Phenylobacterium montanum: one gene and its partner. The protein of the gene in region 1 interacts with the protein of each later gene in a pairwise test. Links are inferred from orthologs where the notes say so. Each region holds a gene or a part of one and is shown in the gene's direction. Other genes may lie near its edges.

Evidence for each region. Proteins that work in one complex are often made in the same cells at the same time.
Region 2: the proteins of ccmE (region 1) and KCG34_RS18440 interact in binary tests that used the Escherichia coli proteins (3 or more experiments, as listed by UniProt). The link is inferred for Phenylobacterium montanum from one-to-one orthologs.

What each region holds. Positions count from the first base shown.
Region 1 is NZ_CP073078.1:3,008,655-3,016,710, forward strand. Bases 2,665-5,662 are described here. They hold ccmE (cytochrome c maturation protein CcmE), read left to right. Parts: upstream 2,665-3,913; coding sequence 3,914-4,411; downstream 4,412-5,662. Other genes in these bases: ccmI (c-type cytochrome biogenesis protein CcmI), read left to right, coding at 2,750-3,871; KCG34_RS13470 (heme lyase CcmF/NrfE family subunit), read left to right, coding at 4,408-5,662. In the rest of the region: KCG34_RS13450 (sensor histidine kinase), read left to right, coding at 1-1,234; KCG34_RS13455 (hypothetical protein), read left to right, coding at 1,313-2,650; more of KCG34_RS13470, read left to right, coding at 5,663-6,396; KCG34_RS13475 (cytochrome c-type biogenesis protein), read left to right, coding at 6,542-7,006; KCG34_RS13480 (Do family serine endopeptidase), read left to right, coding at 7,166-8,056. UniProt on the Escherichia coli protein: Heme chaperone required for the biogenesis of c-type cytochromes. Transiently binds heme delivered by CcmC and transfers the heme to apo-cytochromes in a process facilitated by CcmF and CcmH.
Region 2 is NZ_CP073078.1:4,064,432-4,068,064, forward strand. The notes cover bases 1-2,948. They hold KCG34_RS18440 (heme ABC transporter permease), read left to right. Parts: upstream 1-1,090; coding sequence 1,091-1,807; downstream 1,808-2,948. Other genes in these bases: ccmA (heme ABC exporter ATP-binding protein CcmA), read left to right, coding at 1-335; ccmB (heme exporter protein CcmB), read left to right, coding at 332-997; ccmD (heme exporter protein CcmD), read left to right, coding at 1,810-1,962; KCG34_RS18450 (redoxin family protein), read left to right, coding at 1,959-2,480; KCG34_RS18455 (hypothetical protein), read left to right, coding at 2,547-2,819. Also shown: more of KCG34_RS18460, read right to left, coding at 2,949-3,510; KCG34_RS18465 (inner membrane-spanning protein YciB), read right to left, coding at 3,607-3,633. UniProt on the Escherichia coli protein: Required for the export of heme to the periplasm for the biogenesis of c-type cytochromes.

The sequences.
Region 1 (8,056 bases):
GTTCGACGTGGCCGACGGGCTCTATGCCGGCTCGACGGTCGACGACCAGGGCGAGGTCGACGCCCCGCCCCTGACCGACAGCCGCGCCACCCGGGCCTATTCCGGCAAGTACTGGCAGATCTCCGAGCCGGGACCGGACGGCAAACTGCACGCGGCCCAGCGCTCGCGCTCGCTGTGGGACTCCGAGCTGAAGGGGCCGGAGGGCGGCCTCGCGCAACTGCAGGCCCATCCCGGCCAGCCGGTCTATTACGACACCGTCGGCCCGGCCAAGGAGCCCCTGCGCGCCGCCGCCATGTTGGCCCGCCTGCAGGGCCGCCAGGCGCCGGTGGTGTTCATGGCTGCGGAGGACCGCACGCCCTACGAGACCGATTCCCGAAGGTTCTCCCTGGAGACCGCCGCGGGCCTGGTCATCCTGGGCGTGGGCCTGGTGCTGGTGGTTCTGGTCCAGGTGCGGATCGGCCTGCAGCCTCTGTTCGAGCTGCGCAGCGAGGTGGCCGACGTGCGCACCGGCAAGGCCGAGCGGGTCAGCGGCGCCTATCCCTCCGAACTGCAGCCCCTGGCCGAGGAGCTGAACGCCCTGGTGGCCCACGACCAGGAGGTGGTCGAGCGCCAGCGCACCCACGTCGGCAATCTGGCCCACGCGCTCAAGACGCCGCTTTCGGTCATGCTGGCCGAGTCCGAGCGCCAGGGCGGCCCCCTGGCGGAGCTGGTCGGTCACCAGGCCCAGCTGATGCGCCAGCAGGTCGACCATCACCTGCGCCGGGCCCGCGCCGCCGCCCGCACCCAGGGCTCCCGCGAGCGCACGCCGCTGGAGCCGGTGATGGACGAGCTGGCTGTGACCCTGGAGCGGATCTTTTCCGACAAGGCCGTCGAGATCGACTGGCGCTGCCCCGAGGACCTGGTCTTCCCCGGCGAGCGCCAGGACCTTCTGGAAATCGTCGGCAACCTGATCGAAAACGCCTGCAAGTATGGCCGAGGCCGGGTGCGTGCGATCGCCGCACCCGCTGGGCCGGAGCGGATGACGGTGACGGTCGAGGACAACGGTGCGGGCCTGTCGGAAACCGAGCGCGCCCAGGTGCTGAAGAGAGGCGCCCGGCTCGACGAAACCGCGCCAGGCTCGGGTCTTGGCCTGTCGATTGTCGATGAATTGGCCCGGGCCTATGATGGCGCAGTCAGTCTGTCATCGTCGCCTCTGGGCGGGCTGAAGGTCTCGGTCGAGCTGCCCCGCGCCTGAGCTCAAGTTTAACCTTCGGGAAGCCTTAACTTCGGTTGATCATTATCCAGGCAACAAGCCCGGGATCTGTCCGACTCGATGTCAAACCTCTCGACCAACCAGGCGTCGATCCTACGCTCGATCTTCAGCGCGGCGCCCGACTCCGCCGTGGTCAATCTGGAACAGGCCCTGGCGCACGAGGTCACCCGCGGCGGCCCCATGGCGGAGGTGCACAGCCTGGTGGCCCAGGAGGCCAGTAATCGCCGCGCCCGCAGCCTGGCCTTCATGCCGCTCCTGCCGCTGTGCCGGCCGGCGGCGATCGGCCCCTATCCCAAGTTCCCCTTCGAGACCCTGGCGCTGCTGTGGACCGCCTGCAAGGAAAAGGAGCCCAATGCAGCCCGCGCAGTCGAGGCCCTGGGCCCAATCCGCGACGAGGACGAGCGCGCCTACGCCCACAGCGCCTGTGACGCCGTCTGCCGCATCGCCGCCGAGGGCCTGCGCGGGGGGCTGGCCGAATTCGCCGGCGTCCGCACGCTCCTGGACAAGGTTCCCGGCCGGGCGGAACTGTTCATCAAGCTGCTGGACCTAGCCCCCCTGGCCCGCGCAGCCTTGATGCGGCTGCCCGACTGGATGGGGCGGCTGAACGAGGAGCGGGCGGTGGCGATCCGCATCGCCTACAACGACGGGGTGGACCTGTCCGACGACGGCGGGCCGCGCCTCCTGGACATTCTCTGCGCCCATATGCCCGAGCCGTGGAAGGTGCTGCACCTGATCTCGGCGGTGATGGATCGCCCCACCGATCGCTTCGCCGCCTCCTCGGAGATCGCTCGGTTCGGCGAATTCTACATGGACGACATCGACCGGCGCCTCGGCGAGGGCCGCAATTTCGATCCCAACGGCGGCAGGGCGGCCGGTGTGGCGGCGGCGGAGAGCGTGCATGTGATCGCGCTGGAGATCGCCGAGTTCGAGACCTCGCTGGACATAAGCCGCGACGGCGTGTGGGGCGCACGCATCGCCAAGCAGAAACTGGCCCTGGCCCAGCTGGCCGAAACCCGCCTGGCCCAGATCGACAAGGCTTTGGACCAGGCCCTGCCCCTGACCCAGGTCAAGTTCGGCAAGGGCGTCCGCGGCTTCCCCAAGCTGAACGAAGACCCCTCGCCGCCCCAGCTGAACAAGGCCCAGAGCTATCTCGCCTTCTTCGAGCAGTGCCGCGCGAGCGCCAACCAGGCCGGCTACGGCTCGACCCGCGCCAAGGCCGGCGAGCGGATGGACGCGCGGCTGACCCAGTATGTCGAGGACCTCCTGGAACTGCTGCGCGGCGAAGAGGTGCAGAACCCCGAACGCATCCGCCGCTATCTCGAGGCCGCCGCCGACCTGGTGGCCGTGGCCAAGGGCGAACAGGCCGCCGCCATCATCCGCCGCCGGGCTGCGGCCTGAGCCTTTCGGCGCAGCTCGCCTGATCCAGGTCAAACCCTGCCCTCCCGCCGCGACGCCGCCACCCTGGAGCGAACGACGGATTTGCGATAAGCGGCGCACATGATCTTGTTCTGGGTCGCCGCTTCGCTGCTCGCCTCCGCCTCGGCGGGGCTGATCATCTATCGCGCGTCGCGGGCCGCGGCCCGGGCGGCCGGTCCCGGCGAGGATCCGACCCTGGTGGTCTATCGTCGGCAACTGGCCGAGGTCGAGGACCTGGCCGGGCTCGGCCTGATCTCGCCGGAGGAATCGCGCTCCACCCGAACCGAGGCCGCGCGCCGGCTGCTGTCGGCGGCGGACGCGGCGGAAAAGCCGGCCGACGGCGGCGCGAACGGTCGCCTGGCCGTGCTGATCATCGCCATCGTTGCGCCGCTGATCGCGCTGGGCATCTATATCGTCGTGGGCTCGCCCGGAACGCCGGACCAGCCGTTCGGCCGTCGCCTCGCCGTCTGGCGCAAGCAGGACCCCGGCCAGCTGGACGCCCAGCGCATGGTCGCGGTCTTGCAGGCGATCACCGACGAAAAGCCGGGCGATCCGACGCCCCTGACCTACCTGGCGGAGGCCGAGGCCGCGTCAGGCGACACCTTCTCGGCCGAACGCAATCTGCAAAAGGCGCTCAAGCTGGCGCCGAAGAAGGCCGAACTCTGGATGCTTTATGGCCAGATGGTCGCCAGCGACCAGCCGGGCGACGTGCTGCCTGACGAGGCGCGCAAGGCTTTCCAGACCGCCGTCACCCTGGCGCCCCAGGCCATGGAGCCGCGCTACTTCCTGGCCCGCGACCAGATCGCCACCGGTCATGTCGATCAGGGCCTGGCCGGCTGGAAAGCCCTGCGCGCCGACCTGACCTCCAGCGATCCCCGCGCCCAGGGGCTGGAGCAGGAGATCCTGCTGGTCGAGCGCGACCACGCCCTGCCGCCCGGCGAGCGCACCACCGGCCCGGGCGGCCAGGGGGGCGAGGCTGCGCAGCAGGCCGGCGACCAGAAGGCCTTCATCCGCGCCATGGTGTCCCGTCTTGCCGCCCGGCTCGAAGCGAACCCGAACGATCCGGCCGGCTGGGCGCGCCTGGTGCGCTCCTATTCGGTGCTGGGCGACAACTCGGCGCGCGACGCCGCCCTGGCCCGCGCGCGCAGCCTGTTCAAGGACCGCCCCGGCGACCTTTCCCCCATCGAGGCGGCGGCGCGATGAACCTCAGCGCGCGAACCCGGAATATGGACTAGAGAAGTGGCCATGACCCTGCTGCCCAAATCCCGCAAGGCGCGCCGCCGGCTGGCGGCGGTGGCCGTGGCCGCCCCGATCCTGGCCGGCGCCGCGGGCCTGGCCCTCTACGCCATGGGCGATTCGGTCTCGCTGTTCTATTCGCCTTCCCAGGCTCAGCACGCCCACGTCCCCGCCGGTCGGGCCATCGACCTCGGCGGGCTGGTGGCCAAGGGCAGCGTGGTCAAGAAGACTGACGGCACGGTCGAATTCGCCATCGCCGACCACGCCGCCGTCAGCCGGGTAGTCTATCGCGGCGACCTGCCGGACCTGTTCCGCGAAGGCCAGGGTGTGGTGACCAAGGGCGCGTACCGCTCCGACGGTGTGTTCGCCGCCACCGAGGTCCTGGCCAAGCACGACGAGAAATACATGCCCAAGGAGGTCACCCGGGCCCTGAAGGCCTCGGGCGAGTGGCGCGGCGACGGCGGGCCGCAGACTCAGGCGGCCATGCAAGCCGCGGGCGGCCAATGAACGCGGAGTTCGGCTCTTTCGCCCTGGTCCTGGCCCTGGCCCTGTCCCTGGCCCAGGTGGCGCTGTCGGTCGCCGGGCGGATGCGCGGCTCGGCCGCCCTGACCGGCGCCGGCGAGGGTGCGGCGGGCGGCGCCTTCGCGGCCACGGCCTTCGCCTTCGGCTGCCTGATGATCGCCTTCGTCACCTCCGACTTCTCGGTGGCCAACGTGGCGGCCAATTCGCATACGGCCAAGCCGCTCTTGTACAAGATCAGCGGCGTGTGGGGCAGCCACGAGGGCTCGATGCTGCTGTGGGACCTGGCCCTGACCGGCTTCGGCGCCTGCATCGCCCTCGGCGGCGACAGCCTGCCGCCGCGGCTGAAGGCGACCACGGTGGCGGTCCAGGGGAGCCTGGGCCTGCTGTTCATCGGCTACACGGTGTTCGCCTCCAACCCGCTGTTGCGCGTGGCCTTCCCGCCGGTGGAGGGCAATTCGCTGAACCCCATCCTGCAGGACCCGTTCCTGGCCATCCACCCGCCCTTCCTCTATTCCGGCTATGTGGGCCTGTCGGTGGTGTTCTCCCTGGCTGTGGCCGGGCTGATCGAAGGCCATATCGGCGCGGCCTGGGCGCGCTGGGTGCGGCCCTGGACCCTGGGCGCCTGGAGCCTTCTGACCATCGGCATCATGCTGGGCTCGTTCTGGGCCTATTACGAGCTGGGCTGGGGCGGCTGGTGGTTCTGGGACCCGGTGGAGAACGCCAGCTTCATGCCCTGGCTGGCGGCCACGGCCCTGCTGCACTCGGCCGTGGTCACCGAGAAGCGCGGTTCGCTGGCCGCCTGGACCATCTTCCTGGCGCTCCTGGCCTTCACCTTCTCCATGCTGGGCGCCTTCCTGGTGCGCTCGGGCATCCTGACCTCGGTGCACGCCTTCGCCGTCGACCCCAAGCGCGGCACGCTGCTCCTGATCATCCTCGGCCTCGCCGCAGGCTCCGGCTTCGCCCTGTTCGCCTGGCGCGCCCCGGCGCTCGCCCCCGGCGGCCTGTTCGCCCCGATCAGCCGCGAAGGCGCCCTGGTGCTGAACAACCTGTTCATCGCGATCTCGGCGTTCGCGGTGCTCTATGGCACGCTCTATCCGCTGATCGTTCAGGCCCTGAACGGAAGTGCGATCTCGGTTGGGCCGCCCTGGTTCAACATCGTATTCGGTGGAATCATGTCGGGGGCGATCCTCATCCTCCCGATCGGTCCGCTCCTGGCTTGGAAGCGCGGCGACCTCGCCGGAGCGCTGCAGCGCTTGTGGATCGCCGCGGCGCTGGCGGTTGGCGCCGGCGTGCTGGTTACTGTGCTCAGCGCTCGCCTGTCGTGGCTGCCTATCGTCGGCGTGACCGTGGGCGCCTGGCTGATCTTCGGCGCCCTGGCCGAGCTGGCCGAGCGCATGCGCCTGGGCCGCGCCGGCCCGGCCGAGGCCTTCCGCCGGCTGTGCAACCTGCCCCGCGGCGCCTTCGGCATGACCCTGGCCCATATCGGCGTCGGGGTGTTCATCCTGGGCGCCGCCTACGAGACCACCTACCGCGTCGAGGCCGCCGCCGTGCTCGCGCCGGGCGACCACCTGAAGGTCGGCGCCTACGACCTGGCCCTGAATTCCGTCGGCGACGCCGAGGGCAAGAACTACCTGGCCCAGCGCGGCTCGCTCACGGTCACCCGCGCCGGCCAGCCGATCTGTCAGGCCGCCCCCGAGCGACGGCTCTACGCCCCCGGCCGCCAGTCGACCTCCAAGGTGGCCCTGTGCGAGCACAAGCTGGGCGACGTCTATATCGTGCTCGGCGAGCAGCGACCCGGCCCGCACGGCGGACTCGGCTGGCTCGTGCGCGCATACTGGAACCCCTGGGCGCGGCTGATCTTCGGCGGGCCGCTGCTCATGGCTATCGGCGGGGCGGTGTCCCTGTCCGACCGCCGCCTCAGGATCGCCGCTCCCCGCCGCGCCGCCCAGGTCGCGGAGGCGCGCGCGTGAGGCCAATAAAATTCCGCTCATCCCGGCGAATGCCGGGACCCAGATCGTAAGGCGCTGGTGGAACTTGTTAGAGCGCATCCATAACGAGGTCATAGGCCAGAGCCATAGGATCTGGGTCCCGGCATTCGCCGGGATGAGCGGTTTTGTGAGCCGTATCAAGAGATTGAAATCCGGAAGCGTGGTGGCCCTCGCCGCCCTGGCCATGGTCGCCGCGGCCGCCGACCCGGCCGAGCGGCTGCAGAACCCCTCCCAGGAGGCCCATGCCCGCGCCCTGTTCCAGCAGGTGCGCTGCGTGGTCTGCCAGAACGAGTCGATCGACGATTCCGAGGCCGATGTGGCCCGCGACCTCAGGCGCGCGATCCGCGAGCAGGTGGCCAGCGGCGCCTCCGACGACCAGATCCGCGCCTACCTCGTGGCCCGTTACGGCGAGTTCGTACTCCTGAAGCCGCGCCTCAGCCTCGGCAACAGCCTGCTCTGGCTGGCGCCCTTCGCCCTGGTTCTGGCCGGGCTCGGCGTCTTCGCCTGGCGCGCGCGAAATGCGCCCGCCGCGCCGGCGGACGAGCTGACGCCGGAAGAAGAAGCGCGGCTGCGCAGGCTTCAGGGCCGGTAAGGGGCGACGCCACGCTTGCGCCATGTTTCTATCTCGGAAATAGACGCGGGTGGCGGCGCATTTCGCCCCACGCCCATTGGCGGACGCCCCCGCCGCCCCTAGTTTGAGGACGACCGCGCCCGGCGCTTCCGGCGGGCGTTGACAAGGACCAAGGATCACATGGCTTCGAAGAAGACCGGCATCATCATCGGCGTCGCCGCTGCGGGGGTCGCCGCTGCAGCCCTGGCGGGGGCCGGCGTACGCTGGTCGCCGCATTTCGGCGCCGGCGACAGCCACTTTCTGCCGCTAACGCGCATCTCCACCGGCACCATCTTCTCGCCGCCGCCGGGCGCGCCCCTGTCGTTCGCCGACATCTTCGAGAAGGTCTCGCCAGCGGTGGTGCAGATCAACGTCACCTCGCATATCGACCCGCGGGCCGCCGGTCGGCTGGGTCCGGGCCTGCCGTTCAATTTCGGCCCGCCCGACAACGGCGGCGGAGATGACGACAACAACAATGGCGACGACAACAACGGCAATGGCGGCCAGGGCGGAAACGGCCAGGGCGGCAAGGGCGCCACGCCCAAGGGGCTGAAGGCCCAGTCGGCCGGCTCGGGCTTCTTCATCTCGGCCGACGGCTACATCACCACCAACAACCACGTGGTCGAGAACGCCGAGGACATCGAGGTCACCCTGAAGGACGGCCGCAAGCTGCCGGCCAAGATCATCGGCCGCGACGAGGCCACCGACCTGGCGGTGATCAAGGTCGAGGGCCAAGGCTTCCCGTTCGTCGACTTCGAGAACTCGGCCAAGCCGCGGGTCGGCGACTGGGTGCTGGCGGTCGGCAATCCGTTCGGCCTGGGCGGCACGGCCACGGCCGGCATCGTCTCGGCCTATGGCCGCGACCTGGGCGACAGCTTCGTCGACTTCATCCAGATCGACGCCCCGATCAACCGGGGCAATTCGGGCGGCCCGACCTTCGACATCTACGGCCGCGTGATCGGGGTCAATTCGGCGATCTTCTCGCCGTCGGGCGGCTCGGTCGGCATCGGTTTCGCCATCCCGGCGGACGTG
Region 2 (3,633 bases), 1.1 Mb from region 1 along the record:
CGGCCTGGGACGAGCTCGTATTCCAGGCGCGCTGGACCGGCGGAAGCCTGGCCTCCGCCGAGGCCGCCTGCGAGCGGCTGGAGCTCAATCGGCTGAAGGACCTGGAGGTGCGCAAGCTCTCCGCCGGCCAGCGGCGCAGGGTGGCCCTGGCGCGGCTGCTGGCCAGCCCGCGCAGGCTGTGGCTGCTCGACGAGCCCCTGGCGCCCCTGGACGCTGACCGGCGGACGAGCGTCGGCGAAATCATGCGCGAGCACCTGGCGAGCGGCGGCCTGATCCTCGCCGCCGTCCACGACCCGCTGCCGATCTCGGCGCGCGGGGCGGAGATCGGCGCATGAGCGGGCTGGGCGTCCTGATCCGGCGGGAGTTGGCGCTGAGCTGGGGCCGCGGCGGCGGGCCGATGCTGGCGCTCGCCTTCTATCTCTGCATGGCGACCATGCTGCCGCTGGCGGCCGGACCGGAGCCGGCGCGGCTGGCGGCGGTGGCGCCGGGCTCGGCCTGGCTGGCCCTGGCGGTTTCGTCCCTGCTCAGTCTCGAGCGCCTGTTCGAGCGCGACTACGAGGACGGGGCCCTGGACCTGCTCTCGCTCGGCCCCGCCCCGCTGGAGGCGGCCTCTTTCGCCAAGTGCCTGGCGCAGTGGATCACCACCGGCGCGCCCCTGGCCCTCCTGGCGCCCGTGGTCGCCACCGCCCTCGGCGCGCCCCTGAGGCTGGCGCCGGTGACCCTGATCGCCGCCCTGGCCGGCGGGCTCGGCTTTTCCTTCTGCGGTGGGGTCGGCGCGGCGCTGAGCCTGGGCAGCCGGCGCGGCGGGGTCCTGATCGCCGTCATCGTCCTGCCCCTGTTCGCCCCGCCGGTGATCTTCGGCGCCGGGGCGATCGAGGCCTATGCGGCGGGCCTGCCGTGGGTCAACGCCCTGTTGTTCCTCGTCGCCTACAGCTTGGCCTTCGTCGGCCTCGGCCCCTTCGCCATGGCCGCGGCGTGCCGCAACGCCCTGTCATGAACTTTTCCCCGATTGCGCCAGATCAACGGCGCGCGGCGCCTGCGCGCCCAAGCCCGCTTTCGCCCGTCCATCGGAGGCTTTAGAACCGCCGCAATGATCGCCTTCCTGACCAACCCTCAGCGATTCATGGCCTTCTCGGCCTGGGCGGCGCCGCTCCTGGGCGTGTTGGCGGCGTTGGGGATCGCGGTCGGACTGTGGTTCGACTTCGCCGCTCCGCCGGACTACCAGCAGGGCTACACCGTGCATCTGATGTTCATACACGTGCCGGCGGCCTGGCTCAGCCTGTTCGTCTATGCCTGCTTAGGGATCGCAAGCTTCCTGGGCCTGGTGTTCCGCGTCGCCCTGGCCGACGCCGCCGCCCGCGCGGCCGCGCCCCTGGGCGCCGCCTTCACCCTCCTGGCCCTGGCCACCGGTTCGCTGTGGGGCCGGCCGATGTGGGGCACATGGTGGGAGTGGGACGCGCGGATGACTTCTGTGCTGGTGCTGTTCCTGTTCTACCTCGGCTACATGGCCCTGCAGGCGGCGATCGACGACGAGGCCAAGTCGGCCCGGGCCTGCGCCATCCTGGCCCTGGTGGGGCTGATCAACCTGCCGATCGTCCACTACTCGGTGAGTTGGTGGAACACCCTGCACCAGGGATCGTCCGTGTTCCGCGCCGGCGGGCCGACCATGCCGCCGGTCTATCTGATCCCGCTGCTGACCCTGGCGCTGGCCTATACCGCCGCCTTCGGCGCTCTGTGGCTGGTGCGCATCCGCGCCGAGGTCTGGCGCCGGCGGGCCAACGTTCTCGCGCTTCGGGCCGCAGGCTGACCATGCTGGATTTCAATGCCGGGAAGTACGCCCTCTTCGTCTGGTCGGCCTACGGGCTGACGGCGCTGGTGTTCGCAGGCCTGATCCTCGACAGCCTGATCGGCGCCCGCCGTTGGAAGCGCGAAGTCGAGAAGCGCGAGGAGGAGGCCCGATGAAGCGCTGGATCGCCTTCCTGCCCCTGGCCGCCCTTCTGGTCCTCGGTGGCCTGTTCGCCGCCTACGGCCTGCGCCACGACCCGCGCTATATCCCCAACGCCCGGGTCGGTCAGGCCATGCCCGACGCGGTGCTGCCGCCGCTGTCCGGCGGCGCGCCGGTGCGGCTCTCCAGCGTGGTGCAACCCGCGACGCTGGTGAACTTCTACGCCTCCTGGTGCGCGCCCTGCATCCAGGAAGAGCCGACCCTGATGGCGCTCAAGGCCGAAGGGGTGCGCATCGTCGGCGTGGCCTGGAAGGACGACCCGCAAAAGACCCGCGCCCATTTGGCGCAGCATGGCGATCCCTACGCCCTGACCCTGGTCGACCGGGACGGCAGAACCGGCGTGGATTTCGGGGTTTCCGGGGTTCCCGAGACCTATTTGATCGGGGCCGACGGCAAGATTTTGGCCAAGGTGGCCGAGCCCCTGACCGCCGACAGCGCCGAGCAACTGCTTGAGCGTAGCGGCGGCAAGCGTTAACCTCTCGCTAACCATGTCTGTTAAGTGTTGCGGGATCGCCCGCAGCCGCAGTTTGGAAAGCGAGTCTTGGCCGTTCAACCGCCCCGCCCAGGCGTCACGCCCCAGCTGCCGGCCCGCACCGGCCAGGCCGGCGGCGCGCGTGCGGCGGCCCAGCGGGCCTTCTTCGACGCGGCGCTGAACAAGACCTCGGCGACCAGCGCGCCGGTGGTGGCGCAGAAGGTCCAGGCTCCGCCGCCTCAGCCCGGCGTCACCCGCCTACGCGCCGAGACCGTGCAACAGCCTCAGGAACAGCCGACCCGCATCCTGCGGCCGGGCTCCCTGCTCGACATCAAGGTTTAAGAGCGGCTCAGGCCGCGCCGGCGGTCTCGAGAGCGGCGGCCTTTTTCGGCTTCTTGGCCTTGTCGGCCTTTTCCGGCTTCTCCGCCTTGGGCGGCTTCTCGGCCTTGGCCGGCTTGACGGGCTTTTCCGCCTTGGCCTTGGCCGCCTTTTCCGCCTTGCCCGGTTTGTCCTTCTTCTTGCCCTTGGGCGCAGCTTCCGGCTCGTCGTGCAGCTGCTCGGCGGCGTGGCTCATCTCCTTGAGCACGTCGAGGAAGGCGTCGCGCTTGCGCGAGGGCAGGAGCTTGAGGATCCGCTCGTCGGCGGCGGCCACCCGGGGCGAAGCCAGGTCCAGGGCGGCGCGGCCCTGGTCAGTCAGGCGCACGGTGTTGGCGCGGGCGTCGGTGGCCGAGCGCTGGCGAGCCAAAAGGCTCTTGCCGATCATCCGGGCAACCAGGTCGGCCAGGGTGGAGCGGTCGATGCCGGTAGTCCGCACCAGGTCGGTCTGGGTCAGGCCCTCGTGCGCCGCCACCGCCGCCAGCACCGCATATTGCCGTTGGGTCACGGCGTCGGGGCCGATCTCCTCGGCGTAGATGTCCAGGGCCACCTGCAGCGCCCGGTGCAGCAGATGACTGGGCGACCGCTCCAGCGCCTTGCTGCCGTCGAGCTTCCTGGAGCCCTTCTTGCCGTCCCCCTTGGCCTTAGCCTTAGCCATCGCTCAGGTCCCCGTGGTGGTTTGGCGGCCTTTTATCAGCCGTGTGCGTCGGTTTGACGACACAATCTTCCGTGCACGGGCAATGAAAGAGGCCCGTCAGGACTCGGACGGGGGCGGCGGAGG